Regions from separate parts of the Affinirhizobium gouqiense genome, predicted to be linked through region 1. Evidence: predicted binding sites of a transcription regulator. Region 1 holds the regulator's gene; each other region holds the start of a gene.
What was found. Region 1 encodes LexA, which represses DNA repair genes until DNA is damaged. Its sites were predicted from a motif close to TGTTCNNNNTGTGTTCNG; they were not measured.
Positions count from the first base shown of each region.

Region 2: a site for LexA is predicted at 1,332-1,349, ahead of recA (recombinase RecA). Genes of this name have one in related genera too.
Region 3: a site for LexA is predicted at 1,710-1,727, ahead of QTJ18_RS16775 (ImuA family protein). Genes of this name have one in related genera too.

Region 1 is NZ_CP129382.1:846,365-849,642, forward strand. Features, by position in the region: gene QTJ18_RS12470 (ComEC/Rec2 family competence protein) at 1-1,387, shown strand, start outside; gene lexA (transcriptional repressor LexA) at 1,368-2,087, opposite strand; gene kdsA (3-deoxy-8-phosphooctulonate synthase) at 2,351-3,202, shown strand.
Region 2 is NZ_CP129382.1:1,104,391-1,107,668, reverse strand. Features, by position in the region: gene cckA (cell cycle histidine kinase CckA) at 1-1,121, shown strand, start outside; gene recA (recombinase RecA) at 1,407-2,501, shown strand; gene alaS (alanine--tRNA ligase) at 2,659-3,278, shown strand, end outside.
Region 3 is NZ_CP129382.1:1,752,626-1,755,903, reverse strand. Features, by position in the region: gene QTJ18_RS16785 (flagellin N-terminal helical domain-containing protein) at 1-381, opposite strand, end outside; gene QTJ18_RS16780 (hypothetical protein) at 730-1,392, opposite strand; gene QTJ18_RS16775 (ImuA family protein) at 1,795-2,547, shown strand; gene QTJ18_RS16770 (Y-family DNA polymerase) at 2,468-3,278, shown strand, end outside.

The sequences.
Region 1 (3,278 bases):
GGCGGTCATGCTGCTCGCGATCTTCGTCGATCGCCCCTCCGTGAGCGTGCACACGGTCGCCCTCTCGGCCATTCTGGTCATGGCGATCGCGCCCTCGGCGCTGATGGGGCCGAGCTTCCAGATGTCCTTCGCCGCGACTGGGGCGCTGGTGGCCGTCTATACGCGCGCCCAGCGCCGGCGGGCGCCGCAGATGGGCCGGCAGCCGCGTCGACCCGGGCTCCTGTGGCTGGTGGCAACGGCGGGCCGCTTTGCGTGGGTGCTGCTGCTGGAGGCCTTCATGACCTCGCTGATCGGTGGACTTTCCACCACGATCTACTCGGCAGGGCATTTTCATCAGATCACCACCTATGGCCTAGCGGCCAATCTGGCCTCCATGCCGCTGATTTCCTTTGTGGTCATGCCCGCTGCCCTGATCGGCATGCTGGCCATGCCGCTTGGCCTGGACGGCCCCGTCTTCTCCCTCATGGGCGTGGCTGTCGATATGGTGATCGCCATTGCCACGCATGTGGCGAGTTGGGGCGGCATCGCGGCCACGGGACAGCCGCCGGCGCTTTTTCTGCCGCTGGCCTCCCTCGGCCTGACCTGCCTTGTCCTCCTGCGCACCCAGCTGAAGCTGATCGGCCTGCCTGTCCTGGCTGCGGCCCTCGCTCTGGCCGGATTGGCCCGGGTGATGCCGCCGCCCGACCTGCTGATTTCGGAGGATGGCACACTGGCGGCCGTTCTCTCAGATAAGGAGGCGATGATCAGCCGCGCGCACGCACCGGAATTCCTCTATCGGCAATGGCAGAATGCCTACCGCATCACCACGACGAGACCGGCAGAAGAGGTGACGGACAATAGCAGGACGTCTGCCGCCGAAGCTCGCCGGGACCATCGAGGCGGCGCAAGGCCGCGGGAGAAGGATAAGCCCTCCGCTAAGCCGCGGGTGAAGGAGGTGCTGACGCATGATCAGCTGACGTCAATGAAGGCACAGCTCAGCCATTGGCTTCAGCGCAGCGACGGCCGTCATTTCAGCTGCCTCCGGGGCAAGGCCTGCCTCATTCGGACCAGCGACGGCGTGCGCATCGTGCTTCTCGAGGATGCCCGTTATGTCGGCTCCGCCTGCGACAGCGCCGATCTCGTCATCGCACGACGATCGCGAATGCAGGCCTGCCGCTCGGGCGCCGTCCTGATCACCGGTGATCACCTGCGTCGACTGGGAGCCGTGACGCTGAAGTTTGGCGGAAGTGCCGATCGCAAAGCCTGGTCGATGACAGCCGCCATGCCCGTCGAGACGGAGCAACTCCGTCCCTGGCAGATCCACCGCACCTATGCCTGGACCACGCGCAGCTTCGACAATCACCTGCCGGACCATCTCCGGCGCCTGATCAATGGTAACGGCGGATGAGACCCACGAGCTTGCCCTGGACCTTGACCCGGTCCGACGAGAAAATCCGCGTCTCATAAGCGGGATTGGCCGCCTCCAGGGCAATCGAGGCGCCCTTTCGACGGAACCGCTTCAGGGTCGCTTCCTCATCATCCACCAGCGCCACCACGATATCGCCCGGGCTGGCCGTGCTGCCATTGCGGATGATCACCGTATCGCCGTCGAGAATGCCGGCCTCGATCATCGAATCGCCTTTGACCTCAAGCGCGTAATGTTCGCCATTGCCCAGCATTTCGATGGGGACGCTGATCTCATGCGTGTTGTTCTGGATGGCGGAGATCGGCACACCGGCAGCGATTCTGCCCATCACCGGCACATTGGCCGAATAGCGCTGGTCGTCCACCGGCGCTTGCGGTGCGGCCGGCTTGCTCGGCGGCGCCTTGCCAAGGCTGCCTTCGATCACGCTGGGCGAGAAGCCGCGCCGCGGCTGCGCCGGCGGGGTATAGGCATCGGGAAGCTTGATGACTTCAAGCGCCCTGGCGCGATTCGGAAGCCGGCGAATGAAGCCGCGCTCTTCCAGCGCGGTGATCAGGCGATGAATGCCGGATTTCGACGCGAGATCGAGAGCATCCTTCATTTCATCGAAGGATGGAGGTACACCGGACTCCTTCATGCGTTCATGAATGAACAGAAGCAGTTCCTGTTGTTTGCGAGTCAGCATCGTCGAAAGCCCCAATGGAAACAAATCCAGAACGGACACTATCTGTTCCACATGTGTTCCGCAAGCCGTGATGCTGCTTTCTGGCCCAAAAATGCGCGGCGGGCTTGACGATTTGCAAATGCGCCCCGCCATGCCGATCTGTCGGTGACAGAGATACTGGCCGCTGCTAAGGGCTAGCGTCAGGAAAGACAAACAGGCCGGGCCGGCGCGCAAAGCGCCCCGCGGCGCGCCGCCCGCTTGCGGCGAACGGATGTGAGGATTTGATGATGACGGTCAAGGCCAATTCCGAGATTGTGGTCGGCGACGGGGCGCGCCAGGTCCGCTTTTCCAATCAGGCACCGATTTCGCTGATCTGCGGTCCCTGCCAGATGGAAAGCCGCGACCACGCCTTCATGATGGCCGGCGCCATCCGCGAGATCTGCGACCGGCTCGGCATCGGCCTGATCTACAAATCCTCCTTCGACAAGGCCAACCGCACGTCGATCGCGGGCAAACGAGGAATCGGCCTGGAAAAGGCGATGGAGATCTTTGCGGATCTGAAGCAGGAATTCGGCTTCCCGGTGCTCACCGACGTCCATACCGAGGAGCAATGCGCGATCGTTGCCGAGACGGTGGACGTGCTGCAGATCCCCGCCTTTCTGTGCCGGCAGACCGATCTCCTGGTCGCCGCCGCCGCGACCGGCCGTGTCATCAATGTCAAGAAGGGGCAGTTTCTGGCGCCCTGGGACATGAAGAATGTGCTGGCCAAGTTCACCGAAAGCGGCAATCCGAATGTGCTCCTGTGCGAGCGGGGCGCATCCTTCGGCTATAACACGCTGGTTTCCGACATGCGGTCGCTGCCGATCATGGCCGATCTCGGCGCTCCGGTCATCTTCGATGCGACACATTCGGTGCAGCAGCCGGGAGGGCAGGGCGGCTCGACCGGCGGCGAGCGGCGTTTCGTCGAGACCCTTGCCCGCGCAGCCGTCGCGGTCGGCGTGGCCGGCCTGTTCATCGAGGCGCATGACGATCCCGATCACGCGCCGTCCGATGGCCCGAACATGGTCCGCCTGGCGGATCTGGAACGCCTGCTGGAGCGGCTGATGGCGCTCGACACGGTCGCCAAGACGGTCTGAGCAGAGGCCGGCTGGATAGCCGTCTTCGGCGCGGATGGCGTGCTGCCATCGCCATCCGCAGGACGGGGTCGGGCTG
Region 2 (3,278 bases), 260 kb from region 1:
TCTCCTCGGATCATCTGCTGCTGCAGGCGCGTCCTTCGGATGCGAGCTTCGCCGATCTGATGGAAATCAAGCGCAATGCCAATCGCGCGGCGGTGCTCGTGCGCCAGCTTCTGGCCTTTTCGCGCAAGCAGACGATGCGGCCCGCCGTGCTGAACCTCACCGATGTCGTGGGCGACCTGCGCATGCTGGTGGATCGCCTGATCTCCGGCACCAATGTCAAGCTGGACGTGGATTATGGCCGCGATCTCTGGCCGGTGCGCACGGATCTCTCGCAATTCGAGCAGGTGCTGATCAATCTGTGCGTGAACGCCCGCGATGCCATGCCGCAGGGTGGCCAGATCCGCATCCGGACACGCAATGTGCCGGCGGAGGAAGTGCAGAATTTTGCCATTGCCCGCCTGCCGGCGGAAGATTTCGTGCTGGTCGAAGTGGCCGACAGCGGAACAGGCATCCCGCCCGATATCATGGACAAGATCTTCGAGCCCTTCTTCACCACCAAGGAAGTCGGCAAGGGGACAGGGCTCGGCCTCTCGATGGTCTATGGCATCGTCAAACAGTCCGGCGGCTACATCTATCCCGAATCGGAGGTCGGCAAGGGCACGACCTTCCGCGTCTTCCTGCCGCGCCATGTGCCGGAGGTAAAGCCGGCCGCGGATCAGGCAGAGGGCGATGGTGCGAATGTGACGGTTCAGGCCGCTCCGGCGCCGGTGGCGGACAGCCAGGCGGCGGATATGGACCTGACCGGCAATTCGGCCGTGGTTCTGCTGGTGGAGGATGAAGAGGCGGTGCGGCGGGGCGGCAAGCGCATGCTGGAAACCCGCGGCTACACGGTGCATGAGGCAGGATCGGGGACTGAAGCGCTCGACATCATGGAAGAGCTGGACGGCAAGGTGGATATCGTCGTCTCGGACGTCGTGATGCCGGAAATGGACGGGCCGAGCCTGCTCAGGGAATTGCGCAAGACCTATCCGGACCTGAAGTTCATCTTCGTCTCCGGCTATGCGGAAGACGCCTTTGCCCGCAATCTGCCGGCCGATGCCAAGTTCGGCTTCCTTCCCAAGCCCTTCTCGCTGAAGCAGCTGGCGGTGGCCGTGCGCGAAATGCTCGACCGCAAGGATTGACGCAAGTCCCTTCGTGCTTGCGGATACGGCATGCCGGTGATCCTCGCGGGGACCGAACAGCCGCGATGGGCCTCATAAAGCTGTGGATGGCGAGACGGCGCCAATCGGCGAATCAGGCCGCGCCGCACATGTGCGGCAGCGCCGGGACGAAAGCGGAACATCGTTCGAAATCGACTTCGATATCAAACGCTTAGCAATGGCTTGCCAAACCAGAACAAAAAGAGTACAAAAAGCACATCCAATGTTTGTTGCCCGACGGGCTGCAATAACCTAAAGGTGGAACGGATGGCACAGAATTCATTGCGGCTCGTAGAGGACAAGACGGTGGATAAAAGCAAGGCGCTGGAGGCGGCCCTTTCGCAGATTGAACGCTCTTTCGGCAAGGGCTCGATCATGAAGCTCGGCGCGAATGAAAGCGTGGTTGAAATCGAAACCGTGTCCACAGGCTCCCTTAGCCTCGACATCGCGCTCGGCATTGGCGGCCTGCCCAAGGGACGTATCGTCGAAATCTACGGTCCCGAAAGCTCGGGTAAGACAACCCTGGCGCTGCAGACGATTGCGGAAGCCCAGAAGAAGGGCGGGATCTGCGCCTTCGTCGATGCCGAACATGCGCTGGACCCGGTCTATGCCCGCAAGCTCGGCGTCGATCTGCAGAACCTCCTGATTTCGCAGCCGGATACCGGCGAGCAGGCGCTGGAGATCACGGATACGCTGGTGCGGTCCGGCGCGGTCGACGTTCTGGTGGTCGATTCGGTTGCGGCTCTGACGCCGCGCGCCGAAATCGAGGGCGAAATGGGCGACAGCCTTCCCGGCCTGCAGGCGCGTCTGATGAGCCAGGCCTTGCGCAAGCTGACCGCTTCGATCTCCCGCTCCAATTGCATGGTGATCTTCATCAACCAGATCCGCATGAAGATCGGCGTCATGTTCGGTTCGCCCGAAACGACGACCGGCGGCAATGCGCTGAAATTCTATGCCTCGGTTCGTCTCGACATTCGCCGCATCGGTTCGGTGAAGGAGCGCGAGGAGGTTGTCGGCAACCAGACCCGCGTCAAGGTCGTCAAGAACAAGATGGCACCGCCCTTCAAGCAGGTGGAATTCGACATCATGTATGGCGAAGGCGTGTCCAAGACCGGCGAACTGATCGATCTCGGCGTCAAGGCCGGTATCGTGGAGAAGTCGGGCGCCTGGTTCAGCTATAACAGCCAGCGTCTCGGCCAGGGTCGCGAGAATGCCAAGACCTTCCTGCGCGACAATCCGGAGATGGCGCGCGAGATCGAGACGGCCTTGCGCCAGAATGCCGGACTGATTGCCGACCGCTTCCTGCAGAATGGCGGTCCGGATCCCAATGACGCCGACGGCGATGGTGACGGCGAAGCCTGATCCTGTCGAAAAATTCGAATAGAGCTGTGGCCGGCCGCGTATCATTTGAGGATGCGCGGCCGGTTTTTCGTTCTGCTGGACAGGGTGGGGCTCAAAGGCTAAAAGCCAGTGGTTTTAAAAGAGAGACCGCCGCAGGCGGGGGTATAAGGGCTGTTGCATGAGTGGCGTGAATGAAATCCGGTCGACCTTCCTCGACTACTTCCGGAAGAACGGTCACGAGATTGTCTCGTCGAGCCCGCTCGTGCCGCGCAACGATCCGACCCTGATGTTCACCAATGCCGGCATGGTGCAGTTCAAGAATGTCTTCACCGGCCTTGAGACGCGACCCTACAGCACGGCCTCCACGTCGCAGAAGGTGGTGCGTGCCGGCGGCAAGCATAACGACCTGGACAATGTCGGCTATACGGCGCGCCATCTGACCTTCTTCGAAATGCTCGGCAACTTCTCCTTCGGGGATTACTTCAAGGAAAGGGCGATCGAACTCGCCTGGAACCTGGTGACCAGGGATTTCGATCTGCCGAAAGAGCGCCTCCTGGTCACGGTCTATGCCGATGACGAAGATGCCGCCACGCTGTGGAAGAAGATTGCCGGCCTCTCCGACGACAAGATCATCCGCATCGGCACCTCGGATAATTTCTGGCAGATGGGCGATACCGGTCCCTGCGGACCGTGCTCGGAAATCTTCATCGATCAGGGCGAGAATGTCTGGGGCGGCCCGCCCGGTTCGGCGGAAGAGGATGGCGATCGCTTCCTCGAATTCTGGAACCTCGTCTTCAT
Region 3 (3,278 bases), 910 kb from region 1:
GCTGGACGAGGCGACGATGCTTTCCGCCTGGGCGTTCAACTGAACCAGTTCCTTCTGGATCTTCGACGTGTCGACGCCCGGCTCGCTCGCGGCCACCAGTTTCGCCTTGAAGTCATCAAGAACGCGCACGATGGCCTGCGTTCCGGAATAGGCGGTGTCTGCAATGGCCGCGCCGAAGCCAAGCGAGTCGGCAACAGCCGTGATCGCTTTGGCATCCGATGTCATGGTCGTGGAAATCGACCAGTAGGCAGCATTGTCGGCGGCAGTTTCGATGCGCAGCCCGCTGCTGATCTGGTTCTGGTTTTCGGAAAGCTGGCTGGAAACAGAACGAAGTGTCTGGAGAGCGGCGATGGCCGCCGTGTTCGTCATGATGCTGGTCATGTTAAAAGTCCGCGGGCAAAGGCGCGCGCCAGGACCTCATCGCAAGGTCCAGCAACAGGCCGTCAACTTTGTGAGCACTTCTAACGGTTAACCCCAGGGGTGCCCGACCTCATGTCGGGACCGTCTCCGTCATGCCGGCATCCTCTGAAGGGCCATCGGCACATATGGAACGCGATTCGGCGTCTGCAATCTGAGCGTGAATCAGCCTTTACGTGGTTAACGAATTCCTACCTGATTGCAAGAGCGTTTTCAGCAGGCGGCGGAGCTTGAGGATGCGCCGGAGGAGCTGATGGGAGGCGGCAGGACGGGGAGCGGAAGGAGAGCGGGAAGGAGAGCGGGAAGGGGCGCTCAGCTTTGTTCGGCACCGGGTTGGGCCTTGCGGCCAAAGCAGGCGAGCGCGTCGGCGACGCAGTCGATCTCGGGTGCAAAACCGCTCAGCAAGGAAAGGAGCCTGGTTTCGATGGCCCGGGCGGATTGGGGGTTTTCGAGGGCGATGGCATTGTCTCGAAGGAAGCGGGAATAGAGGCTGGATCGCGCGGTGGCGCGCGCTGGAAACCTTATGCGCGTCATGCCCTTTTCGGCCGCGGCGGATGCTATGCAGGTGATCAGATCCTGACGCAGGTCGTGATCCGCCAGAGGACCAATCTCCGCATTGAGGACGAGATAGCCCCGTGCCTTGTCATCGCCCGCCCTTTGCTCCATCCACATGGCGATGGGATAGCCGGCCCACCATTTTTCGCAGCCTTTCCACGCGCGCGGGATCGCGCCCAGCGCCTCATGCCAGGCAAGGGGGAAAAAATTCGTAATAGCCTTGCCACTGCCGGTGAGGATGAACGGCTGATCCTGGACGCGGACGATTTTGCCGGCCTGGGGCGGATCGCCGAAAATTTGATGCGCGGCCGTGACGAAAGGTGATGTTTCCTGCTGGGGCAAAATGAGATCGAAGGTCTGTTTGTGGTCGCGGTAAAGCTGTCTTGCCAATGCCTCCAAAGGAGATCTCTTTTCACTCATAAAGCATGTCTTTCATCCAGCATGTCTGTCACTGCGGCTTTCCAAGGGTCCGTGATCTGATCCTGGTTCGGCTTTGTCAAGCAGCCGAAGCCGGAACGAAGCCGGACAAATGTGGACAGGAGCAGACCTTCGTCGAGGAAACCGGTGAGACCTGGATGCAACGGGCCTTTTCGATTTCGGGGTAAAAAATTTTCTTCAATAAGACCGGTCGGTTGGGGGAGCTTCCTAGCGAACTGATTCAAAACGAAAATCTGAGGATTTGCTAAAGTTCTGAGATTGTTTTCCTATTTTCGAGCGACTTGACTCCCTGCCGATAACGGAACAGAAAGAGAACATCAGGCATTTCTGGCGGCATGATGCTGTATTAACCCCCAACGTGAGCCGAAAGGATTTGCGCGAACGATGTCGGCTGCCCGCGATCAAGTTCTTGCTGATCTGCGCGAACGCATCTCCTCCATCCAGGGAGAGGGCGTCGCGAAAGCCGGCTGCCTGCCTTTCGGCGTGCCGGAGATCGATGCCGTGCTGCCGGGGGGCGGTCTGGCCCTGGGGGCCCTGCATGAATTTGCGGGCGGAGGATCAGGAACCGTCGATGGCGCGGCGGCAGCTTTGTTTGCCGCGGGCATTGCGGCGCGCACAAGGGGACCGGTCGTCTGGTGCCTGACCCGGCCGGATCTTTTCTTTCCGGCGCTTGCACAGGCGGGACTGCATCCGAAGAGAGTGATCTTCGTGGAGGGCGACAAGGAGGAGGATGTCGCCGCCAATATGGAGGAGGCCCTGAGTTTCGGCGGCCTCGGGGCGGTGGTCGGCGAAATGGTTCGATTGCCGATGGTGGTGAGCAGACGGCTTCATCTCGTCGCCGAGCGAACGGGAACCATCGCCCTGGCGGTTCGGCGGTGGCGGCGGCAGACCGAGGCGAATGACTTCGGCCAGCCGACGGCGGCGACGACGCGGTGGAGAGTGAGTGTTCTGCCATCAGAGGAGCTTCCGGTGCCGGGCGTCGGGCGGCCGCGCTGGTTTTTGGAGCTGATGAGATCGCGTGCGGGCGAATGTGCTGAGTTTCACGTCGGAGCGTGTGATGACAAGGGTCGTATCCATATATCTTCCGGATCTGCCGACGGATCGCATTCGTCGCGCCGATCCCTCCATTCCGCCTGAGCAGGCCCTGGCCGTGATCGCCCGCGCAGGGTCGAAGCGATGGGTCTCGGCTGCCGATGCCGCCGCCAGGAAGGCGGGGGTGCGTGTGGGCATGCCCGCTGCCAAGGCGCAGGCCATCTTCCGCGGCCTGCTGCTCGTCGATGCCGATCCTGCCGCGGATGCGGCGGCGCTGGACCGCCTTGGCCTCTGGGCGCTCGGTCATTATTCGCCCATCGTCGCCGTCGACGGGACGGACGGCATCGTCATGGACACGGAAGGGGCCGATCACCTGCAGGGCGGCGAACTGCCGATGATCACCGGCATCGTCAACCTGTTCCGTTCCCGCAAACTCACAGCCAGGGTGGCGATAGCCGATACATGGGGAGCGGCGCATGCCTGCGTCCGCGCCATCAGCAGGGATGTCGTCATCGTTCCGCCGGGCGAGATCATACGCGCCGTCGAGGCGCTTCCGATCTCGCTGCTGCGGCTGCCGGAAAAGGTCGTCCAGGATCTCCGCGTCCTCGGTTTCCAGACGATCGGCGAGCTTTCCAATACGCCGAGAGCGCCGCTTGCCCTTCGCTTCGGGCCAGAGGTCGGCCGCCGGCTCGACCAGATGTATGGCCGGATGTCGGACCCGATCGATCCCATCCGGACGGCGGAGCTGGTCGAGGTCTCGCGTGCCTTTCAGGAACCCATCGGTGCCGCCGAGACGATCAACAAATATGTCGGCAGGCTGGTCGTGCAATTGGTCA